One region of the Enterococcus durans genome, then DNA from elsewhere that is predicted to be linked to it. Evidence: predicted binding sites of a transcription regulator. Region 1 holds the regulator's gene; each other region holds the start of a gene.
The links. Region 1 encodes CtsR, which represses protease genes until heat stress. Its sites were predicted from a motif close to TTGGTCAAAAAAGGTCAAANA; they were not measured.

Region 1 (7,902 bases):
CCGGCTCAACCGGGGAGGGTCATTGGAAACTGGGAGACTTGAGTGCAGAAGAGGAGAGTGGAATTCCATGTGTAGCGGTGAAATGCGTAGATATATGGAGGAACACCAGTGGCGAAGGCGGCTCTCTGGTCTGTAACTGACGCTGAGGCTCGAAAGCGTGGGGAGCAAACAGGATTAGATACCCTGGTAGTCCACGCCGTAAACGATGAGTGCTAAGTGTTGGAGGGTTTCCGCCCTTCAGTGCTGCAGCTAACGCATTAAGCACTCCGCCTGGGGAGTACGACCGCAAGGTTGAAACTCAAAGGAATTGACGGGGGCCCGCACAAGCGGTGGAGCATGTGGTTTAATTCGAAGCAACGCGAAGAACCTTACCAGGTCTTGACATCCTTTGACCACTCTAGAGATAGAGCTTCCCCTTCGGGGGCAAAGTGACAGGTGGTGCATGGTTGTCGTCAGCTCGTGTCGTGAGATGTTGGGTTAAGTCCCGCAACGAGCGCAACCCTTATTGTTAGTTGCCATCATTTAGTTGGGCACTCTAGCAAGACTGCCGGTGACAAACCGGAGGAAGGTGGGGATGACGTCAAATCATCATGCCCCTTATGACCTGGGCTACACACGTGCTACAATGGGAAGTACAACGAGTCGCGAAGTCGCGAGGCTAAGCTAATCTCTTAAAGCTTCTCTCAGTTCGGATTGTAGGCTGCAACTCGCCTACATGAAGCCGGAATCGCTAGTAATCGCGGATCAGCACGCCGCGGTGAATACGTTCCCGGGCCTTGTACACACCGCCCGTCACACCACGAGAGTTTGTAACACCCGAAGTCGGTGAGGTAACCTTTTGGAGCCAGCCGCCTAAGGTGGGATAGATGATTGGGGTGAAGTCGTAACAAGGTAGCCGTATCGGAAGGTGCGGCTGGATCACCTCCTTTCTAAGGAATATTACGGAGACTACACTGGTTGTTTTATACTTTGTTCAGTTTTGAGAGGTCTACTCAAAATTTAGATCGGGGCCTTAGCTCAGCTGGGAGAGCGCCTGCTTTGCACGCAGGAGGTCAGCGGTTCGATCCCGCTAGGCTCCATTAACAACGTATGTTGTTAAATTATTTTGTTCATTGAAAACTGGATATTTGAAGTAAATTAAGTAATACAAACCGAGAACACCGCGTTGAATGAGTTTTTTAATAAGTTCAATTGCTTATTTTCTTGATCGGACTTCTATCGCTAGAAGAAAGATCAAAACCCAACCGCAAGGTTGATAAGGTTAAGTGAATAAGGGCGCACGGTGGATGCCTTGGCACTAGGAGCCGATGAAGGACGGGACTAACACCGATATGCTTTGGGGAGCTGTACGTAAGCTATGATCCAGAGATTTCCGAATGGGGAAACCCAACATCTTTTATAGGATGTTACGTTTGCGTGAATACATAGCGCATTCGAGGTAGACGCAGAGAACTGAAACATCTAAGTACCTGCAGGAAGAGAAAGAAAATTCGATTCCCTGAGTAGCGGCGAGCGAAACGGGAAAAGCCCAAACCAATGAGCTTGCTCATTGGGGTTGTAGGACTCCAATATGGTAGTTCTTTCAGATAATCGAATGACTTGGAAAAGTCAGTCAAAGAGGGTAAAAACCCCGTAGATGAAATTTGGAAGGCACCTAGGAGGATCCTGAGTACGGCGGAACACGAGGAATTCCGTCGGAATCCGGGAGGACCATCTCCCAAGGCTAAATACTCCCTAGTGACCGATAGTGAACCAGTACCGTGAGGGAAAGGTGAAAAGCACCCCGGAAGGGGAGTGAAATAGAACCTGAAACCGTGTGCCTACAACAAGTCAAAGCCCGTTAATGGGTGATGGCGTGCCTTTTGTAGAATGAACCGGCGAGTTACGATTGCATGCGAGGTTAAGTCGAAGAGACGGAGCCGCAGCGAAAGCGAGTCTGAATAGGGCGTTTGAGTATGTAGTCGTAGACCCGAAACCATGTGATCTACCCATGTCCAGGTTGAAGGTGCGGTAAAACGCACTGGAGGACCGAACCCACGTACGTTGAAAAGTGCGGGGATGAGGTGTGGGTAGCGGAGAAATTCCAAACGAACTTGGAGATAGCTGGTTCTCTCCGAAATAGCTTTAGGGCTAGCCTCGGATTTGAGAATGATGGAGGTAGAGCACTGTTTGGACTAGGGGCCCATCTCGGGTTACCGAATTCAGATAAACTCCGAATGCCATTCATTCATATCCGGGAGTCAGACTGTGAGTGATAAGATCCATAGTCGAAAGGGAAACAGCCCAGACCACCAGCTAAGGTCCCAAAATATATGTTAAGTGGAAAAGGATGTGGGGTTGCACAGACAACTAGGATGTTGGCTCAGAAGCAGCCACCATTTAAAGAGTGCGTAATAGCTCACTAGTCGAGTGACCCTGCGCCGAAAATGTATCGGGGCTAAACATATTACCGAAGCTGTGGAGTACACCATGAGGTGTATTGGTAGGAGAGCGTTCTAAGGGCGTTGAAGGCAGATCGTGAGGACTGCTGGAGCGCTTAGAAGTGAGAATGCCGGTATGAGTAGCGAAAGACAGGTGAGAATCCTGTCCACCGAATGACTAAGGTTTCCTGGGGAAGGCTCGTCCGCCCAGGGTTAGTCGGGACCTAAGCCGAGGCCGACAGGCGTAGGCGATGGACAACAGGTTGATATTCCTGTACTCGTTGTTTTTGTTTGAGCAATGGAGGGACGCAGGAGGCTAAGGAATGCAGACGATCGGAAATGTCTGTCCAAGCAGTAAGTCTTGATAGGAGTCAAATGCTTCTGTCTACACGGATAAGCTGTGATGGGGAGGGAAATAATAGTACCGAAGTTCCTGATGTCACACTGCCAAGAAAAGCTTCTAGTGAGAAAACAATGACCCGTACCGCAAACCGACACAGGTAGTCGAGGAGAGAATCCTAAGGTGAGCGAGAGAACTCTCGTTAAGGAACTCGGCAAAATGACCCCGTAACTTCGGGAGAAGGGGTGCTGATCTTTGATCAGCCGCAGTGAATAGGCCCAAGCGACTGTTTATCAAAAACACAGGTCTCTGCAAAATCGTAAGATGAAGTATAGGGGCTGACGCCTGCCCGGTGCTGGAAGGTTAAGAGGAGTGCTTAGCGTAAGCGAAGGTACGAATTGAAGCCCCAGTAAACGGCGGCCGTAACTATAACGGTCCTAAGGTAGCGAAATTCCTTGTCGGGTAAGTTCCGACCCGCACGAAAGGCGTAACGATTTGGGCACTGTCTCAACGAGAGACTCGGTGAAATTTTAGTACCTGTGAAGATGCAGGTTACCCGCGACAGGACGGAAAGACCCCATGGAGCTTTACTGTAGTTTGATATTGAGTGTCTGTACCGCATGTACAGGATAGGTAGGAGCCGTAGAAATCGGAACGCTAGTTTCGATGGAGGCGCTGGTGGGATACTACCCCTGCGTTATGGCCACTCTAACCCGCACCACTGATCGTGGTGGGAGACAGTGTCAGATGGGCAGTTTGACTGGGGCGGTCGCCTCCTAAAAGGTAACGGAGGCGCCCAAAGGTTCCCTCAGAATGGTTGGAAATCATTCGAAGAGTGTAAAGGCAGAAGGGAGCTTGACTGCGAGACCAACAAGTCGAGCAGGGACGAAAGTCGGGCTTAGTGATCCGGTGGTTCCGCATGGAAGGGCCATCGCTCAACGGATAAAAGCTACCCTGGGGATAACAGGCTTATCTCCCCCAAGAGTCCACATCGACGGGGAGGTTTGGCACCTCGATGTCGGCTCGTCGCATCCTGGGGCTGTAGTCGGTCCCAAGGGTTGGGCTGTTCGCCCATTAAAGCGGCACGCGAGCTGGGTTCAGAACGTCGTGAGACAGTTCGGTCCCTATCCGTCGCGGGCGTTGGAAATTTGAGAGGAGCTGTCCTTAGTACGAGAGGACCGGGATGGACTTACCGCTGGTGTACCAGTTGTTCTGCCAAGGGCATTGCTGGGTAGCTATGTAGGGAAGGGATAAACGCTGAAAGCATCTAAGTGTGAAGCCCACCTCAAGATGAGATTTCCCATTTCTTTAAGAAAGTAAGATCCCTGAGAGATGATCAGGTAGATAGGTCAGGAGTGGAAGGCCAGTGATGGTTGGAGCGGACTGATACTAATCGATCGAGGACTTAACCAAATGGTTAAAAGAAAAGAACTCGGACATTACTTAAACTTCAAATCCAGTTTTGAGTGAGCAAAATGCAAACTCAATAAAAGATAACACCACAGTGTGGTGGCGATAGCGAGAAGGATACACCTGTAACCATGCCGAACACAGAAGTTAAGCTTCTTAGCGCCGATTGTAGTGAGGGGTTGCCCCTTGTGAGAGTAGGACGTCGCCACGCTTGAATTATCTTATGGAGGTTTAGCTCAGCTGGGAGAGCATCTGCCTTACAAGCAGAGGGTCAGCGGTTCGATCCCGTTAACCTCCATATGAGCCGTTAGCTCAGTTGGTAGAGCATCTGACTTTTAATCAGAGGGTCACAGGTTCGAGCCCTGTACGGCTCATATTTTTTGCGGGTGTGGCGGAATTGGCAGACGCACTAGATTTAGGATCTAGCGCCTTACGGCGTGGGGGTTCAAGTCCCTTCACCCGCATTATATGATTTTACACATGCCGGCTTAGCTCAGTTGGTAGAGCATCTGATTTGTAATCAGAGGGTCGAGGGTTCAAATCCTTTAGCCGGCATCATAACCACGCGGAAATAGCTCAGTGGTAGAGCACCACCTTGCCAAGGTGGGGGTCGCGGGTTCGAACCCCGTTTTCCGCTTTGCCAAAGCAATACGCCGGGGTGGCGGAACTGGCAGACGCACAGGACTTAAAATCCTGCGGTGAGTGATCACCGTACCGGTTCGATTCCGGTCCTCGGCATTACAAATATGCGCCCATAGCTCAACTGGATAGAGTGTTTGACTACGGATCAAAAGGTTAGGGGTTCGACTCCTCTTGGGCGCGTAGTCTTTTTTATATCTTCGGGAAGTAGCTCAGCTTGGTAGAGCACTTGGTTTGGGACCAAGGGGTCGCAGGTTCGAATCCTGTCTTCCCGATTTTTTGTTTTTAATTGCTTTTACTTTCAAGTTGATTTATAATTTGAATGAACTGAATATGCGCCCATAGCTCAACTGGATAGAGTGTTTGACTACGGATCAAAAGGTTAGGGGTTCGACTCCTCTTGGGCGCGTTAATACGGAATGGTTTATTCCGTATTTTTTTTATATATTTTAATAAATACTAAGGTAAAGATGAAGAAAAGTCATTCTTCTTTCTTTCTGATATTAAATTCGTTATAATTAAGGTCAATATTAGTCAAAGGAATGAGTAAGATGGCACATCAGAATACCTCGGATTTAATTGAATCTTATATAAAGAAAATTTTGGAAGATAATGAAATGATTGAGATTCGTAGGATTGAAATGGCAGACCTCTTTAATTGCGTTCCTTCTCAAATCAACTATGTCATCAATACGAGATTTACGATTCAACGTGGATATCTAGTTGAAAGTAAGCGGGGTGGCGGAGGCTATATACGTATTGCAAAAGTAAGGATTTCTGATAAAAGACATATGCTGGAACAAATCAATCAGCTGTTTGATGAAACGATCAGTGAAAAAAATGCGTTTGCGATTATCCAAAAGCTATATGAAGATCAAATGATTTCAAAAAAAGAAGGAAATTTAATGTTAAGTGCAATTGCTAAAAGTACACTTAATTTTAGTGAATTAGAAGACTATACACGTGCTAGGATTCTTCGAGCCTTTTTAGAACGTTTAAGTTATGAAGATGGGAAGTGAACATAAATGGAAGAACTTTTTACAGAAAGAGCGCAACAAGTATTAGAAATTGCGCAAAAAGAAGCAAAAAAATTCAAACATCAGTCTGTTAGTTCTGAGCATATCTTGTTAGCCTTAGTACTCGAACCAAATGGTATCGCTGGGAAAGTCTTGCGAGAAGTGGGGCTTAACGAAACGGATATTTATGAAGAGATCGAACATTTAATTGGTTATGGGATGGTCAATTCGTATCCTCAGGGTGTATTTCTTCCATATTCCCCAAGGATGAAACAAATATTTGCATTGGCGAATAGCGAAGTAAAGAAAATGGGTTCGCAAAAAGTCGGTACAGAGCATATTTTGTCTAGTCTGTTGAAGGATGAAAGCATCATGGCTGCTCGTATCATGATCAATTTAGGAATCAGTTTAACGAAAGTACGCCAATCACTGAAACAAAAAATGGGCTTGAAAAATGATACTCGTAATGGTGGACTACGTCGTCGAAACCCACAAGAGAAGCGCCAAATGGTAAAAGGTACACCAACTTTGGATTCTTTAGCAAGAGATTTAACGCAACTAGCTAAAGAAGGCAAATTAGATCCAGTAGTAGGACGTTCAAGAGAAGTAAAACGCTTGATCCAAATCCTTAGCCGCCGCACTAAAAATAATCCAGTATTAGTGGGTGAACCTGGTGTAGGTAAAACAGCTATTGCGGAAGGACTTGCACAAAAGATCATCTTGGGTGAAGTGCCTGAAGAGATGCAGGAAAAACGCTTGATGATGCTCGATATGGGCTCATTAGTTGCGGGTACAAAGTATCGTGGTGAATTTGAAGATCGAATGAAAAAAGTCATTGATGAAATTTATAATGATGGCCAAGTGATCTTATTTATTGATGAGTTGCATACGCTGATCGGTGCTGGTGGAGCAGAAGGCGCAATTGATGCTTCGAACATTTTGAAACCAGCGTTAGCTCGTGGTGAGTTACAGACGATCGGTGCAACGACTTTAGATGAATACCAAAAGTACATTGAAAAAGACTCAGCATTGGAAAGACGTTTTGCCCGTATTCAAGTGGATGAACCAACACCGGAGGAAGCAGAAGAAATCTTGCGCGGACTACGCTCAAGATATGAAGAACATCATAATGTAGAAATCACAGATGAAGCTGTACGTTCTGCTGTCAATCTCTCTGTACGTTATATCACTTCCCGACAATTACCCGACAAAGCGATTGATTTGATCGATGAATCAGCTGCAAAAGTTCGTTTAGATCAGACAGATGATCTATCTAAATCGGCGATGGTCAAGTTAGAAATCGATACTTTTGTGAAAGAAAAAGAACGAGCTATCCAGAAACAAGACTTTGAAACGGCAGCTCAATTCCGCAGACAAGAAAAAGCAATGCGTAAAAAACTAGATAAGTTATTATTGCTTGAAGAAAAACACGAAAATGGTTATGCGAACCGTGTAACTGAAGAGGATGTGGCGACTGTCGTTTCCGAATGGACAGGTGTCCCACTTCAACAGTTGGAAAAGAAGGAAAGTCAGCGGTTATTAGAACTAGAAGCATTACTACATGAACGTGTAGTTGGACAAGATGAAGCAGTTAAGGCAGTGTCGCGTGCGATCCGACGTGCTCGTAGTGGACTGAAAGACCCTAATCGTCCGATAGGCTCATTCATGTTCTTAGGACCAACGGGTGTCGGTAAAACGGAGTTGGCTAAAGCATTATCAGAAGTGATGTTTGGCGATGAAAACTCGTTGATTCGTGTGGATATGTCTGAATTTATGGAAAAATACAGCACAAGTCGTCTAATTGGTTCACCTCCAGGATATGTTGGGTATGATGAAGGTGGACAATTGACAGAAAAAATCCGCCAAAAACCTTATTCGGTGATTCTATTAGATGAAGTGGAAAAAGCCCATCCAGATGTTTTCAATCTGTTATTACAAGTACTAGATGATGGTCACTTAACAGATTCTAAAGGCCGAAAAGTTGATTTTCGAAATACGATCATGATCATGACTTCAAATATTGGAGCGACACAAATTCGAGAAGAAAAGAATGTTGGCTTCAATGTCCAAGATATTA
Region 2 (7,902 bases), 1.3 Mb from region 1:
TGGATTTCCTATCTTTACCCTTATAGTATTCCTTACTACCGTCGTAAGGGCTGGGAGATCATGTCTGATAAACTGTCTTTCAAGATACGTGATACCCAGTTACCAAAGCAAGTGCCGGTGAGTGGTATGGTGGAACGATTGCCTGTTGATCATCCGGATGTCTATAAAGTTTATCAAAAATTTGCTGGTCAAAATCATGGTGCATTGTTCCGAAGTGATTTCCACTGGGAAGAATACTGGCGTTTTGAGAATGAGGATGAACGGACGGCTGCTGTTTATTACAATTCTGCTCAAGAGCCGATTGGTGTTCTTTTTTATTGGGTAGCGGAAGAAATTTTCCATGTGAAGGAAATGTTCTATTTGAATCAAGAGGCGCGCAATGGTCTGTGGAATTTCATTTCTGCCCACTTCTCTATGATCTACTGGGTTCATGGCGATATCTATAAAAATGAACCATTAGCCTTTTTGATTGAAGATAGCCAGATCAAAGAACAGATCGAACCTTATTTTATGGCAAGAATCGTTGATGTGAAAGAATTCCTTGCACGTTTTCCTTTTGCCGCTTCTGCCAAACCTTTCCATTTTATCGTGGAAGATCCGGTAGCTCCTTGGAACAATGGTATCTTTGGCTTGGTTTGGGATGAGAATGAACACTTAAAAATAGTCAACGAACCTGTTGGCCAACCTGTTCGTCTTTCTGTTCAAACATTGACTTGTTTGATGATGAATTATCGCAGAGCTTCTTATTTGGCCAGGATCGAACGGATCGAAACAGATAAAGAAACATTAAAGACACTGGAATTGATTATTCCGAATATGGAAGCTTACTTCAGTGATTATTTCTAAATAAAGGATGATAAAAATGAATATATATTTTGCTGCCCCATTATTTGCTAAAAGTGATTTACTCTATAACGCCATGCTTGTAAAGAAGATCCGCGCTGTCTCAGAAGATCTGACTGTTTATTTGCCTCAGGAAAATGAAGCTATCAATGATAAAACAGCTTATGCAGATAGCAAAATGATTGCTTTAGCTGATACGGAAAAAGTTTTAGAAAGTGACTTGATGATTGCTTTACTTGATGGATTGACGATTGACGCTGGCGTTGCTTCAGAAATTGGTGTGGCTTACGCAAAAGGTATCCCGGTCATCGGTCTGTATACCGACAGCCGTCAACAAGGTGGTTCACACCCTAAGAAACTTGAGGCGTTGCAACAAGTCGCGGAAAATCAATTCCATTACCTTAATCTCTATACAGTTGGCCTGATCAAATTAAACGGATCGATCGTTTCTGATGAAACAGAACTGCTAGAAGCGTTGAAGGTCTATTTAAAAGGAGGACAATTGAATGAGTAAAACAGTAAAAAAGGTGCAGATTGCCCTTGTTGTTTTCGGTCTTTTTGTAGTTTGCTACAACATTTTTGAATTTATCACCAATAAATATTCGACGACTCAAGGGATTACATTTATTATTGAATCTTTAGCAGGAATCGTATTGATTTTTCTCCCTCAGATCATGAAGAAATTATTTCATTTGCATATTCCAGATGCTATCGTGCTATTTTATTGGTTTTTCTTGTTTATCTCGGTCTTTTTAGGAACTGGGATGCATTTGATCAGTATCATTTCTTTTTGGGATAAAATCTTACATGCGGTGAGTCCGATGGTGCTGACAGCATTGGGCTATGGACTGATCGGGTTGCTTCTCAAAAAAGCGCCTATTGCTAAAACAAGTCCTTGGTTGTTCTTGCTTTTCGGTTTTGCCTTTGCTGGTCTATGTGGTGTCTTTTGGGAATTCTGGGAATTTCTCTGCGATCAATTCTTAGGAATGAATCTGCAACGATTCGCGGCTTCTGATGGTACACTATTCGTTGGTCGGGCTGCTTTGATGGACACGATGGGGGACTTACTGACGAACACAGTTGGTGCCTTGCTCATGGGGATTTTTGCTTGGGTACAAGGAAAAAATGATCCGGCTTATTTTGAAAGCTACCGTTTAGAGATCATAAAAAGCAAATAGCTGAATGCACCTTACAGTTGTATGACATCTTAAGAAATTAAGTCGAGATTCGCGAAAACTTTTTTTAGTTTTTGAGAATTTCGACTTATTTTTTTCAAAAAGATCAACTTTTCGATGGTTATTCGATTTAATAGGTGCGATAAAAATACCACTTGCTTCCCTATCCCCTTTTTCTCTTCATTAGCTGTAGGTTAGTTTGATGGAGATCTTGTAAACTGAAGCTAATTTACTTTATCTTTCTACTGGATAAAAAAAAGCTTCCTGTTGCCTATCCAATACGCGTGGAACAAAAGTAAGGAATACTTCTGTCCCGCCTCATTTTGGAATGTGCTTCAGGAAGCTATTTTCAACTATCTATTTTATTGGTCAATGTTTCGTATCATACTTCTTCAACTAATTCTTCTGCTTTGAAATGAAGTTTTTCATCAAGTAAAGTGATCGTTACTTTTGATTTTGGTGTAATACGACCTGACACGATTTCTTTTGCCAAAGGTGTTTCCACTTCTTTCGTGATGAAGCGTTTCAATGGACGTGCACCATAAGCTGGCTCATACGCATTTTCAGCGATCCATGTTTTGGCTTCGTCGCTGATCGTCAAGAAGATTTCTTGATGTTCTAGTCGTTTGGCTAATTGTGCCACCATCTTATCGACGATGCCTTTTACATTGTCTAAACTTAACGGTGTGAAGAGGATCGTATCATCGATTCGATTCAAGAATTCGGGTTTGAAATTGCCACGAAGGATCGTTCGCACTTGTTCTTCGACTTCTTCTGGGATCGTACCTTCCGCTGTCACGCCTTCTAGTAATAATTGTGAACCAATATTACTTGTCATGATTAATACGGTATTTTTGAAATCTACGACACGTCCTTTAGAGTCAGTCAAACGCCCATCATCCAACACTTGCAATAAAATATTGAAGACATCAGGATGTGCTTTTTCGATTTCATCGAGTAAAACGATGGTATAAGGATTTCTTCTTACCGCTTCCGTTAGCTGACCGCCTTCTTCATAACCAACATAGCCTGGAGGAGCTCCTACTAAACGAGAGACGGCATGTTTTTCCATATACTCACTCATGTCGATCCGTACCATATGCTCTTCAGAATCAAATAAGTTTTCGGCTAATGCTTTGGCTAGTTCCGTTTTACCGACACCAGTTGGCCCTAAGAACAAGAATGAACCTAACGGACGGTTTGGATCTTGTAACCCAGCACGAGAGCGGATCACTGCATCACTGACTGCATCTACTGCTTCATCTTGTCCGATTACTCGTTTATGCAAGGTTTCGTTCAACTTCATTAGTTTTTCTCTTTCACCTTCAACTAATTTCGTCACAGGAATCCCTGTCAAACGACCGACTACTTGAGCAATCTCATTTTCAGTCACTGATTCTTGCACCATTTTGATGTCACTATCTTTAGCTTTTGCTTCTAATTCTTTTAATTCTTTTTCTAATTGTGGGATCGTTCCATGACGCAAAACAGCGGCACGTTCAAGATCATAATTGTTTTCTGCATCTTCTAGTTCATGTTTTGCTTTATCGATTTCTGCACGTTTAGAAGAAACTGTATTGACTTCTTCTTTTTCTGTTTCCCACTGCATTTTCATTGCATTTGCTTCTTCGCGCAAGTCCGCTAATTCTTCTTGCAAGTTCTTCAATCGCTTCTTGCTAGCATCATCTGATTCTTTCTTTAATGCCGCTTCTTCGATTTCCAATTGCATCAATCGGCGTGTGACTTGGTCCAACTCTGTTGGCATAGAATTCATTTCTACACGAATGGTTGCACTGGCTTCATCGATCAAATCGATTGCCTTATCTGGCAAGAATCGATCTGTGATATAGCGATCAGAAAGTGTAGCAGCAGCAACTAGTGCATTGTCATGGATATTGACTCCATGATGGATCTCAAAGCGTTCTTTTAAGCCACGTAAAATACTGATCGTATCTTCTACTGTTGGTTCCTTGACTAGTACTTTTTGGAAACGACGTTCCAATGCTTTGTCTTTTTCCATATATTGTCGATATTCATCCAACGTGGTTGCTCCGATCAAATGAAGCTCACCACGTGCTAGCATTGGTTTTAGCAAATTACCAGCATCCATGCTTCCTTCGGTCTTGCCTGCGCCGACGATGTTATGGATTTCATCGATAAATAGAATGATTCGACCATCGCTTTTCGTTACTTCTTTAAGAACAGCTTTTAGTCGTTCTTCAAATTCACCACGGAATTTTGCTCCCGCAACCAATGCGCCCATATCTAAAGAAAAAATCGTTTTGTCCTTTAGATTTTCTGGTACATCTTTGCGCACGATTCGTTGTGCTAATCCTTCAACGATCGCTGTTTTACCTACCCCTGGTTCCCCAATCAACACAGGGTTGTTTTTTGTTTTTCGAGAAAGGATGCGGATTACATCACGAATTTCTTCGTCACGGCCAATAATTGGGTCCATTTTACCTGAACGTACTTGTTGGACCAGATCCACTCCGTATTTTTCTAACGCTTTGTATTGTTCTTCTTGATTTTTTGAGGTCACTTTTTCTCCACCTCTCATTTCTTCAATATTGTTTCTAAGTTCTTTTTCCGATAATCCGTTTTTCGTTAAGTACACAGTCAACGGATAATTTTTCAATTTCATCAATGCCAAAATAACCACTTCAGTTGAAAGATATTCGTCACCGAAACTTTCTCTGATTTGGTCAGCTTCATTTAACAAATGAAATAGATTTTGGCTGAGATTTTGACCATATTGGACATTTCCTCCTGATACGGTCGGGTATTCGTCAAGCACACGGTCAACTTCTCTTTCAAAGCCCTCGACGTCTAAGCCGGCATCTGTGTATAGATTACGGCCAAAATGATTTGGTTGTAAAAAAATCTTCCATAAATGGGCAATGTCGATTTCTTGATGTTTCCGAGTGACAGCAATTTGTTGTGCTTCGGCAATCGCTTCTTGTAGCGTAGTTGTCATTTTTTCAATATTCATCTTCTTACCTCCTGAATAAAGAGTATGAATTGTTTTTCATCAATTCTTTACGATTATTATTATACTCGTTTGGTCAATATTGGTCAAAGAATAACGTTGCTTTTCTACCTTTTATCTTACACTTCTTTACCTATTTTTAAAAAAGAAACAGGCTGAAACAAAAAGTGATCTTCTGCTTCCACCTGTTACTATGTTTAGAGAATGTGGACAAATCTAAACGTCAGTTTTGTTACAGACTCTCGAATAAAGGGCGTCCAAAAGTCAGTTTTTTCGGAAATGTCAAAAAAAGTGAGGTTGGGACAAAACTAAAAATCAGTTTTGCCACAGACTCTAACTCCGAATGAACGGTGGGATCAGAAGTAACTCCTTCGGAAATAAGCCGAAATTCACAAAAATTTGAAAAGCAATTTTCGTTCATTTCTTCTTATTTCTCGGAGTTAAACACTTCTGTCTCAACCTCCTCTCTTATTTGATCAATGATTTTGCTCTTTTTCTCTTTTTACTTCTTTGATCTCTTTTTTTAGTACTTTTCTGCGATCAGCTACGACATAAAAGAACCCGTAGATAAATGGCAAAATAAATGAACTGAAACGATAGAGAAGTAAGGATGAAACTGCATCGACAGTCCCGACTAAAGGTTTGAATAATAACAGATAGACAAATTCAAATGAACCGATTCCCGCAGGAGTCGGGATCACGCCAGACAATACTACCGCAAAGCTAATAAATGAAAAGGTCAGTAAGAAATCAATATTCGGATGATTTTCAACCAAGAAGATATATGGCATCACATACCAGAACAAGAGCTTGAGCATATTCCAAAAATAGATTCGGAGCAATGCTGTTCGATCTTTTACGATCATCTGAACTGTTTCTCTTAGTGAATAGATTTGTGTATTGCAAGTATCGACCCATTTTCGCAATCTTTGACTTTTGAATAATTTATTTGACACACTGACAAAGAAAATTTGAAGGTTCAAACTTATTGAGATCAATAACAGAAAAGCAATAATGAGCCCCGTCAAGACGATCCCCGCAATAATGAACCAGATCATGGATGGTCCTTTAGAATAGAATAACGAGAACTGGACAATCAAACCGATGATGGCATACGTGATCACAGCCAGTTTGTACATGATCATGTGCAATGCAGTTACACCAGCGCCTTGAGAGAATTTCATTCCTTTTTTATTGTAGAAATAAATCTCCGAGATCAACGTTCCTGTACCGAACGATACGATCCGATAAAATGCAATATAACAGGATGTCCAGAAGCCGTCAATCGTAGAAAAATCATTGGCGAAAGGTTCTGCAATTTCTTTGATGGAGCGTCCTTCTACAAGTTGATAAAGTGTTCCTAATACTAATGCTGCAACAATAACAACTAAACTTGTCGATAGTAATTCAGCAAATATATCTGCAAATGATTGATTGATCAAATAATAAATAATGGCTAGTATTCCTATCAATAAAAGCAGATTTAAGGCTATTTTTGTTTTTGTTCCTTTAGTTGACATTGACTACTCCTTAATGAAAAAAATAAATCAAAATCAAATCAACGAGTACACCCGCCATAAATCCAATTGTAAATTTCTTTTTTCTCGTTTTATGATGAAAGACTTTTCGTGAAAGCAAGCCACCAATACCGCCGCCTAGTAAACTAACAAAGATCAAATTACTTTCTGGTACGCGCCATTTTCCTTTTTTTGCCTGACGTTTATCATACCCCATCAAACAAAACAAATAAATATTTACAAGTACCAGATAAAACCACAAAGGGTTATATAAAATTGCATTCATGTTTTTTCCTCCAACTAGTCAGAAAAATTATTTTGTTTCTTTTGGAACAAATACAGATAGTCCCTTGGGAACAACGACTAATTCAATTGGTAGATCATCGGTGGTATCACCATCTGTACGAGTGCCAACCTTTTTTTCCTGCGCTTGGATATTGATTTGGCTTGCTGTCAAATAAGTGATCCCAGGGACTGAATAGATTTTTCCTTTGATTATACGAGGAAGATAAAAGATAAATCGGAAAATATCAAGAGATGGAATGATCGTTATGTGGAATTTTCCATCATCTGGACTAGCAGAATCATCAAAATTCGTATACCCGCCAACAGAATTCGTCATCGTAACTGTCAGTAACTGCGTTTTTCCTTTCCAGTGTTCGTTCTCTGTTTTGATATCTAGATGATATTTTTTCTTTTTCAGCAATAGATTGACAAAACGCTTCATAAATATCCAAGATCCATATCGTTGTTTTTCTTTTTGGCTGATCCAAACAGCTGTATCAGCGAGTATCCCGATCGTTAATGTGGAAATGATCACTTCATCATTTACTTTTCCATAATCGATTTTACGAATGGCTTCCCCTAAAATAACATCTGCCGCTTCTTCTTTGTCTATAGGGATTCCAAGTAACTTTGCTAGATTATTGACTGTTCCACCGGGTAATAATCCTACTTGATAATGTTCTAGTTTCTTCTGGAAAGCTTGGACGATATGATGGATCGTTCCGTCTCCCCCAATGATGATCAAGGTATCTGCTTCGTGTTCTTCTGCTTTTTTTACAAGTGTCTTTTGTTTCACCGAGGGACCGGTTTCCGTTAAATAAACGGTTAGCTCTGGTCGCTTTTCACTCACGTAATCTTTGAACCATTTTGCTAATTTTTCGCCTTCGTCATTTCCTGAGCTTTCATTATAAAAGACCAGCAATTTTTCCATACTCTTTTACCTCCTAATTTCACACAAAAATCAAGGGGATAGACGGTTCCACTTGGAATTCGTCCTCCCCCCGACGTTTATCGAACCGCTCGACTAGCTGACTGATCCGACATCCTATTCAATTTTAAACGTTTGTGTTCAATTCCGCAATTTTTACAATTA
Region 3 (7,902 bases), 970 kb from region 1:
CGTGATGGTCGCGAGCCTTTGGAACTTTTAGAAGAATTAGAAGAGTTGTTAGATATCGAATCTTATCCAATGAATTGGCCAATCGGCATGGGGAAAGGCCTAGAAGGATTATACGATATCCATCACAACCGTATCGAATTTTATCGTCCGGAAAACTATAACGATGAACGGTTGATCGAATTAGATGAAGATGGCTTACTACCAGATGGACATCTGCTAACAGAAAATTCATTGTATGAACAAGTACTTGAAGAAGTTGAATTGCTCAAAGAAGCAGGGGACTCATTCAATGAGGAGAAAATTGCTCGCGGGGATCAAACGCCAGTATTCTTTGGCTCAGCGTTAACGAATTTTGGTGTACAGACTTTTCTAGAAACATTCGTGGAATTAGCTCCATCTCCTTATAGTCACAAGACACAAGACGAACAAACTGTTAGCCCCTACGAAGAAGAATTTTCAGGCTTCGTGTTTAAAATCCAAGCAAACATGAATCCAGCACATCGGGACCGCATCGCATTTGTTCGCGTTTGTTCTGGTACATTTGAACGTGGAATGGATGTGTCATTGGAGCGTACAGGTAAAAAATTAAAATTGAGCAACGTGACGCAATTTATGGCTGATTCACGTGAAAATGTCGAAAAAGCTGTAGCAGGTGACATCATCGGAGTTTACGATACAGGGAATTACCAAATAGGGGATACTTTATATGAAGGAAAATTAAAAGTTGCATATGAAGAATTACCGTCCTTTACACCAGAACTTTTCATGAAAGTTACTGCCAAAAATGTGATGAAACAAAAATCTTTCCATAAAGGAATCTATCAATTGGTCCAAGAAGGAGCAATCCAATTATACAAAACGTATTTGACTGAAGAATATATCATTGGTGCAGTGGGACAACTACAATTTGAAGTATTTCAGTACCGAATGTTGAATGAGTACAATGCGGAAGTCATCATGTCACCGATGGGGCATAAAATTGCTCGATGGATCGATCCTGAAGATTTAGATGAACGAATGAGCTCAAGTCGTAATATCTTAGCGCGTGACCGTTTTGATCAACCACTGTTCTTATTTGAGAATCAGTTTGCGGAGCGTTGGTTCGCAGATAAATACCCAGATGTAAAATTGAAAAGCTTATTATAAAATAAAAAACTCTTTTCCGATAAATCGGAAAGGAGTTTTTTCTTAATTTGAGAAAAATAAATAAATCTTTATTCTTTAGGTGAATTACAATTGATTTGCGTACCTATAGAAGAGATGAGGTGAAAGATTATGGAGACAGAGGAACAACGTAAAGACAGGATTGCAAAAAAGAAATTAGAAATGCAACGTCTTTGCCGAATGTTGGATATAGAAGACTGGGATCAAAATGAATGGCTTCTCAGAGAAGTACGCTCAATTGTCCAAAAAGAAAAGAAAGCGAAAAAAGAGACGGAAAAATCAACAGGGAACAAAGTAAGAAGTGTGGCAACTTCGAAAAGCATAATGAAGAAACATCTACATACAAAAACTCCTTGAAAGTCAATCTGACTTTCAAGGAGTTGCTCTATTTAATAGCCTTTACATTGCAAACTCGGTATCCAAGTGATGTTTAGGGATAGAAATCTCCACTAACCCAGCTAATTCGATGACTTTGATTTCTTCTTCATGATACACAGCGTCATGGATTTTTTTCAAGAAATATTTTTTTACTTCTTCAATTTCTTTTGGCTGTACTTTTCGATTTTCATTGATCAGCAAGATTTCATTATGTTCAGGGGCTTCAGTATAGACAATTGTCGTATTTCCTGCAGTATACACTTTTACCATATGAGCATCGGTATTCTCTAATTGATTTAATACTAAACGTGAATGGCTATTCGTTACATTAACAAATTTCATGGCGCTCACCTCATTTATGTAGTTTTTTAGATACAACCTTAGTTAATTATAATTTTTTTTTAATCAAATGAACAGTATTTTGATTTCTATAGAAAAAACAAACGCCTATTCTGTCCCATGATGGGGTAGAATAGGCGTTCTGCTTTGATAAAATCCACCAGAATTATTCTGCTTCAGTTTCTTCTTTGACCAAACGTTCTGGTTTTGATGTGATAACGATTTTACCATCTTTATCTAATTTTGCTTTTAGATCGTGGATAGCTGGATGATCTAAGTAGAATTCGGCAATACCATCTTCAATCTGTTCTTGGATCGTTCGACGAAGAGGGCGAGCACCCATTGAAGGATCATATCCTAAATCGACTAATTTTTCTTTAACATTTGTTGGTACTTCAATGTGTAGTTGTTGGGCTGCCAACATATTGTTTACATCATCTAGCATTAGAGTGACGATTGTCATCAAGTTTTCTTTCGATAATGCATTGAATTCAATGATGCCATCAAAACGGTTCAAGAATTCAGGAGTAAAGTAGTTGTTCAATTGATTCAAGACAGAGCGAGTGACACCTTCTCTTGCTGCACCAAAACCAACATTTGCTTCTACTTTTCCAGTACCAGCATTACTTGTCATGATGATGATCGTGTCTTTGAAGCTGACTGTTCGCCCTTGTGCATCCGTTAGTCGGCCATCATCTAGGATCTGTAAGAACATGTGCAATACATCAGGATGTGCTTTTTCCACTTCGTCTAAGAGAATCAAGCTGTAAGGATTACGACGAACTTTTTCAGTCAATTGGCCTGCTTCTTCGTATCCAACGTAACCTGGAGGAGAACCGATCAATTTAGACACACTGTGTTTTTCCATGTACTCAGACATATCGAAACGAATCATTGAATCTTCAGAACCGAATAGTTCAAAGGCTAATTGTTTCGCTAACTCAGTTTTACCTACACCAGTTGGCCCTACAAATAGGAACGAACCGATTGGACGATTTTTCTTGTTTAGACCAACACGATTGCGGCGGATGGCTTTTGCTACTCGATCCACTGCATTATCTTGCCCAATGACATGTGCTTTTAAATCACTTGCAAGATTTTTCAATTGTGTTTGTTCTTTTTCTTTTAATTCGCCGACAGGAATACCTGTACGTTGTTCGACGATTTTTTCCATATCTTTTTCAGTAATGACAGGTGTTTCTTCATCTGTCAATTGGCGTTCTTTCATTTTTTGCAATTTGTTGATTTGGTCACGATAATAAGCTGCTTTTTCGAAATCTTCTTCTTTTGAAGCTTGAGTCTTTTGTTCTTCTGCTTCTTGAAGCTTCTTATCGATCGTTTTAGGATCAACGATTTGGATCGTTAAGTTTTTCTTTGAACCAGTTTCGTCTAATAAGTCAATGGCCTTATCTGGTAAGAATCGGTCTTGGACATAACGATTCGATAAAATAGCAGCGGCTTCGATTGCTTCATCTGTATATTTGACATGATGATAATCTTCGTAACGTTTTTGCAATCCTTTTAGGATACTGATTGTTTCCTTCACTGTAGGTTCGTCTACTCGGACTGGTTGCATGCGTCGTTCTAATGCTGCATCTTTTTCAATGATCCGGTACTCATTCAAAGTTGTAGCACCGACCATTTGGAGTTCACCACGGGCAAGAGCAGGTTTCAAAATGTTTCCAGCATCCATATTTCCATCTCCGGCAGAACCTGCACCAACGATTTCATGGACTTCATCAATAAACAAGATCACATTTTCTGCTTGCTTGATTTCTTCAATCAATTTTTGCATGCGTTCTTCAAATTGACCACGGATACCAGTACCTTGAACTAAGGAAACGACATCTAACCGAATGACTTCTTTATCCATCAATTTTTGTGGAACATCACCGTCGACGATTTTTTGTGCAAGGCCTTCGACTACTGCTGTTTTACCAACACCTGGTTCACCAATCAATACAGGATTGTTTTTGGTCCGACGATTTAGGATCTCAATGACTCGTTTGATCTCATCATCTCTGCCGATCACTGGATCGATGTCTCCTTGACGTGCTTGTTCTGTGATGTTGATACCATATTCACCGAGTAAGCCATCTGTATTTCCTTGAGGTGGTTGCCCGCCATTGAAATTGTTGTTTCCACCAAATTGAGTTGGTGGTGTTTGTTCCATGTTTCCTTGTTGTTGCATTTGGCGTGACATTGATCGAAATAGATCGTCTAAACTGCCAAAACCAAAAGGATCATTTTGGGCCATACTTGTCAGACCTCCATTTTGCTGATTTTTGATTTTTTGATAACAACTTTGACAATAGTCCAGCTGTGTTCGCTGACCGTTTACTGTTGCATATAAGTGGATCGTTGCTTCATTTTTACCACAATTTTGACAAAGCATAAATGATTCACGTCCTTTCAGTTAATTACATTTCTATTTTACAACCTGTTTTTATTAAGGTAAAAGAATAACCCTCATCATTATAGGTAGTTAAGAAAGGTGGAAAATGTAGTTGACCATTCCTGACCTTTGAGTTCTATTATACTAAATTTATTAACCGACGCAAGTATTTAGTTTGATTTGAGAAGGAAAGTGAATAGTAGTGGAGCGATGCTGATAGAATAAGGAATAGAACATCATTCAACGATGATTTAAAATTCGTTCTGAAAATAACTTTCATGGTCAGAGTGAACGCATAGCCCTTATTGATGTTATGATATCCGCTGTCATTTTTAAAAACCATATGAAATATTTTTATACACTTTTGAGTGAATTTAAATGAAAACTGTTGTATCTGTCGGCAAAAAATGGTAATCTTTACAGATGAAAGGGTACTACTTCTTAGCGTTCCTAATGAATGCTAAAAAAGAAAACCCTCACATAAAAACAACACTCACTTAAAGGAGACCGATTAATATGGAAAAGAAAGAATTTCACGTAGTAGCAGAAACTGGGATCCACGCACGTCCAGCTACATTATTAGTACAAACAGCAAGCAAATTTAACTCTGATGTAAACTTAGAGTATAAAGGTAAATCAGTAAACTTGAAATCTATCATGGGCGTTATGTCTTTAGGTGTAGGCCAAGGTTCTGACGTTACTATCACAGCTGAAGGTGCTGACGAAGCGGATGCAATGGCAGCTATCGTTGAAACAATGAAGAAAGAAGGCTTATCTGAATAATGGTTGAAATGCTAAAAGGGATTGCCGCTAGTGACGGAGTTGCCGTTGCAAAAGCTTACCTGCTAGTTCAACCGGATTTAACATTCAGTAAGACAACAGTAGAAGATACTTCTGCCGAAGAATCTCGTTTAGATGATGCTTTAGCTAAATCTACTGAAGAATTGCAGCAAATTCGTGAAAAAGCAGCGCAAAGCTTAGGTGAAGCAGAAGCGCAAGTATTTGACGCTCATTTGATGGTTCTTTCAGATCCAGAAATGGTTGGCCAAATCAAACAAAATATCAAAGATAACAGTGTAAACGCTGAATCAGCGCTAAAAGAAGTTACTGATATGTATATCGGTATGTTCGAAGCGATGGAAGACAACGCATATATGAAAGAACGTGCGGCAGACATCCGTGATGTTGCAAAACGTATTTTAGCACATCTATTAGGAGTGACATTACCAAATCCATCAATGATCAACGAAGAAGTGATCGTTGTTGCACATGATTTGACTCCTAGTGATACAGCGCAATTAGACCGCAAATATGTTAAAGCGTTTGTAACTGATATCGGCGGACGTACTTCACATTCTGCCATCATGGCTCGTTCTTTAGAAATTCCAGCAATCGTTGGAACAAAAGAGATCACTGCTAAAGTCAAAGAAGGCGACATTTTGGCTGTCAATGGGATCGAAGGCGATGTAATCGTTCACCCAACTGACGAACAAAAAGCTGAATTTGAAAAAATCGGTGCTGATTACGCTGCTCAAAAAGCAGAATGGGACAAACTAAAAAATGCTGAAACAGTTACAGCTGATGGCAAGCATTTTGAGTTAGCCGCAAACATTGGTACACCAAAAGATCTAGTTGGTGTTCACAACAATGGTGGTGAAGCAGTAGGACTTTACCGTACTGAATTCTTGTACATGGATTCTCCTGACTTCCCTACTGAAGATGATCAATATGAAGCGTATAAAGCGGTTCTTGAAGGAATGGATGGTAAACCAGTCGTTGTTCGTACAATGGATATTGGTGGCGATAAAGAATTACCTTATCTGCAATTACCTCATGAAATGAATCCGTTCTTAGGCTATCGTGCACTACGTATCAGCTTGTCTGAATTAGGTGACGAAATGTTCCGTACACAAATGCGCGCATTGTTACGTGCATCTGTTCATGGAAACTTACGCATCATGTTCCCAATGGTAGCGACTCTTAAAGAATTCCGTGCAGCGAAAGCAATCTTTGAAGAAGAAAAACAAAAATTAGTGAGCGAAGGCGTGGAAGTATCTGATACGATCCAAGTCGGCATCATGATTGAAATCCCTGCAGCAGCTGTCTTAGCAGATAAGTTTGCGAAGGAAGTTGACTTCTTCTCAGTAGGTACGAATGACTTGATTCAATACACAATGGCAGCTGACCGTATGAACGAACGTGTATCTTACTTGTATCAACCTTATAACCCTTCAATTTTACGTTTGATCAAAAACGTGATTGATGCAGCACATGCTGAAGGTAAATGGGCTGGTATGTGTGGAGAAATGGCTGGAGATCAAACCGCTGTTCCTTTACTTGTAGGTATGGGATTAGATGAGTTCTCAATGAGTGCGACATCTATCTTAAAAACACGTAGTTTAATGAAACGTTTAGACACAACGAAGATGGCGGAACTTGCTGATCGTGCTTTGAAAGAGTGCGACACAATGGAAGAAGTCGTTGAACTTGTTAACGAATACGTAAAATAAACAAGCTAGCAAAAAGAGGCCGGAACAGAAGTATTCAACTCCGAGAAATAAGAAGCGATTCACGGAAATTGCTTTTCAAATTTTTGTGAATTTCGGCTTATTTTCCCGAAGGAGTTGCTTCTGCTCCCGCCGATTATTCATTTTTTAGAGCGTGAGGCAAAAGTAAGAAATACTTTTGCCTCACGTTCTTTTTTTATGACTTTAGAAAATCCAGTGATTATTACAGATAGGCATCAACAAGTCATCTAGATTTTTTGAATAATAATCAATAGATGATTAAAATAAGCAAAAAACGCATTATTTGCTGAACCTTTTAAAAATAGGGCTTAAGTTTGAGTGACAGTTTCCGTGCTATGTTATACTATATAAGTGAAGGAGGACGTAAATTGAAGGTATTATTATATTTTGAAAGTGAAAAAATGCTGGCAAAATCTGGTATCGGACGTGCACTTGACCATCAAAAACGTGCTCTAAAAGATGTAGGAGTTTCGTATACATTAGATAATAAGGAAGACTATGATATTTTGCACATCAATACATATGGTATCAATAGTCATAACATGGTTAATCAGGCGAGAAGAGATGGGAAAAAAATCGTTTATCATGCACACTCGACGGAAGAAGATTTCCGTAACTCGTTTATTGGCTCAAATCAATTGTCGCCCCTAGTCAAAAAATACTTAGTGGGACTATACAGTAAAGCGGATTACTTGGTTACGCCCACTCCTTATTCAAAACAATTATTGGAAGGCTATGGACTTACTGTACCGATTCAAGCAATTTCAAATGGAATCGATTTAGAAAAATATCGTCCTGATCCAATCAAGGAATTAAAATTCCGTGAACATTTTCAGCTTTCTGAAGATCAAAAAGTGATCATTTGTGTCGGGCTTTTCTTTGCCCGTAAAGGCATCATTGATTTTGTCGATATTGCTAAAAAAATGCCAGAATATACATTCATCTGGTTTGGACATGTGCCCATGTATTCGATCCCTAAAAATATTCGAAAAATTGTCAAAGAGGATCATCCTGACAATGTGATTTTTCCCGGATACATCAGTGGGGAGATTATTGAAGGGGCTTATTCTGGTGCAGATTTATTTTTCTTTCCTTCTT

Region 2: the regulator CtsR is predicted to act here: its motif matches at 5,080-5,100, upstream of clpB (ATP-dependent chaperone ClpB).
Region 3: the regulator CtsR is predicted to act here: its motif matches at 4,386-4,406, upstream of CJZ72_RS09330 (ATP-dependent Clp protease ATP-binding subunit).

What each region holds. Positions count from the first base shown of each region.
Region 1 is NZ_CP022930.1:993,651-1,001,552, reverse strand. Features, by position in the region: rRNA gene CJZ72_RS04835 (16S ribosomal RNA) at 1-929, shown strand, start outside; tRNA gene CJZ72_RS04830 (tRNA-Ala) at 1,007-1,079, shown strand; rRNA gene CJZ72_RS04825 (23S ribosomal RNA) at 1,260-4,173, shown strand; rRNA gene rrf (5S ribosomal RNA) at 4,266-4,381, shown strand; tRNA gene CJZ72_RS04815 (tRNA-Val) at 4,396-4,468, shown strand; tRNA gene CJZ72_RS04810 (tRNA-Lys) at 4,472-4,544, shown strand; tRNA gene CJZ72_RS04805 (tRNA-Leu) at 4,553-4,634, shown strand; tRNA gene CJZ72_RS04800 (tRNA-Thr) at 4,653-4,725, shown strand; tRNA gene CJZ72_RS04795 (tRNA-Gly) at 4,736-4,807, shown strand; tRNA gene CJZ72_RS04790 (tRNA-Leu) at 4,823-4,908, shown strand; tRNA gene CJZ72_RS04785 (tRNA-Arg) at 4,919-4,992, shown strand; tRNA gene CJZ72_RS04780 (tRNA-Pro) at 5,011-5,084, shown strand; tRNA gene CJZ72_RS04775 (tRNA-Arg) at 5,145-5,218, shown strand; gene CJZ72_RS04770 (CtsR family transcriptional regulator) at 5,361-5,828, shown strand; gene CJZ72_RS04765 (ATP-dependent Clp protease ATP-binding subunit) at 5,835-7,902, shown strand, end outside.
Region 2 is NZ_CP022930.1:2,657,097-2,664,998, forward strand. Features, by position in the region: gene CJZ72_RS12660 (GNAT family N-acetyltransferase) at 1-846, shown strand, start outside; gene CJZ72_RS12665 (nucleoside 2-deoxyribosyltransferase) at 863-1,357, shown strand; gene CJZ72_RS12670 (hypothetical protein) at 1,350-2,021, shown strand; gene clpB (ATP-dependent chaperone ClpB) at 2,401-5,010, opposite strand; gene CJZ72_RS12680 (lysylphosphatidylglycerol synthase transmembrane domain-containing protein) at 5,484-6,527, opposite strand; gene CJZ72_RS12685 (DUF1294 domain-containing protein) at 6,538-6,810, opposite strand; gene CJZ72_RS12690 (diacylglycerol/lipid kinase family protein) at 6,838-7,740, opposite strand; gene pepT (peptidase T) at 7,865-7,902, opposite strand, start outside.
Region 3 is NZ_CP022930.1:1,960,393-1,968,294, forward strand. Features, by position in the region: gene CJZ72_RS09315 (peptide chain release factor 3) at 1-1,146, shown strand, start outside; gene CJZ72_RS09320 (hypothetical protein) at 1,276-1,521, shown strand; gene CJZ72_RS09325 (DUF1827 family protein) at 1,564-1,884, opposite strand; gene CJZ72_RS09330 (ATP-dependent Clp protease ATP-binding subunit) at 2,048-4,276, opposite strand; gene CJZ72_RS09335 (phosphocarrier protein HPr) at 4,793-5,059, shown strand; gene ptsP (phosphoenolpyruvate--protein phosphotransferase) at 5,059-6,786, shown strand; gene CJZ72_RS09350 (glycosyltransferase family 4 protein) at 7,173-7,902, shown strand, end outside.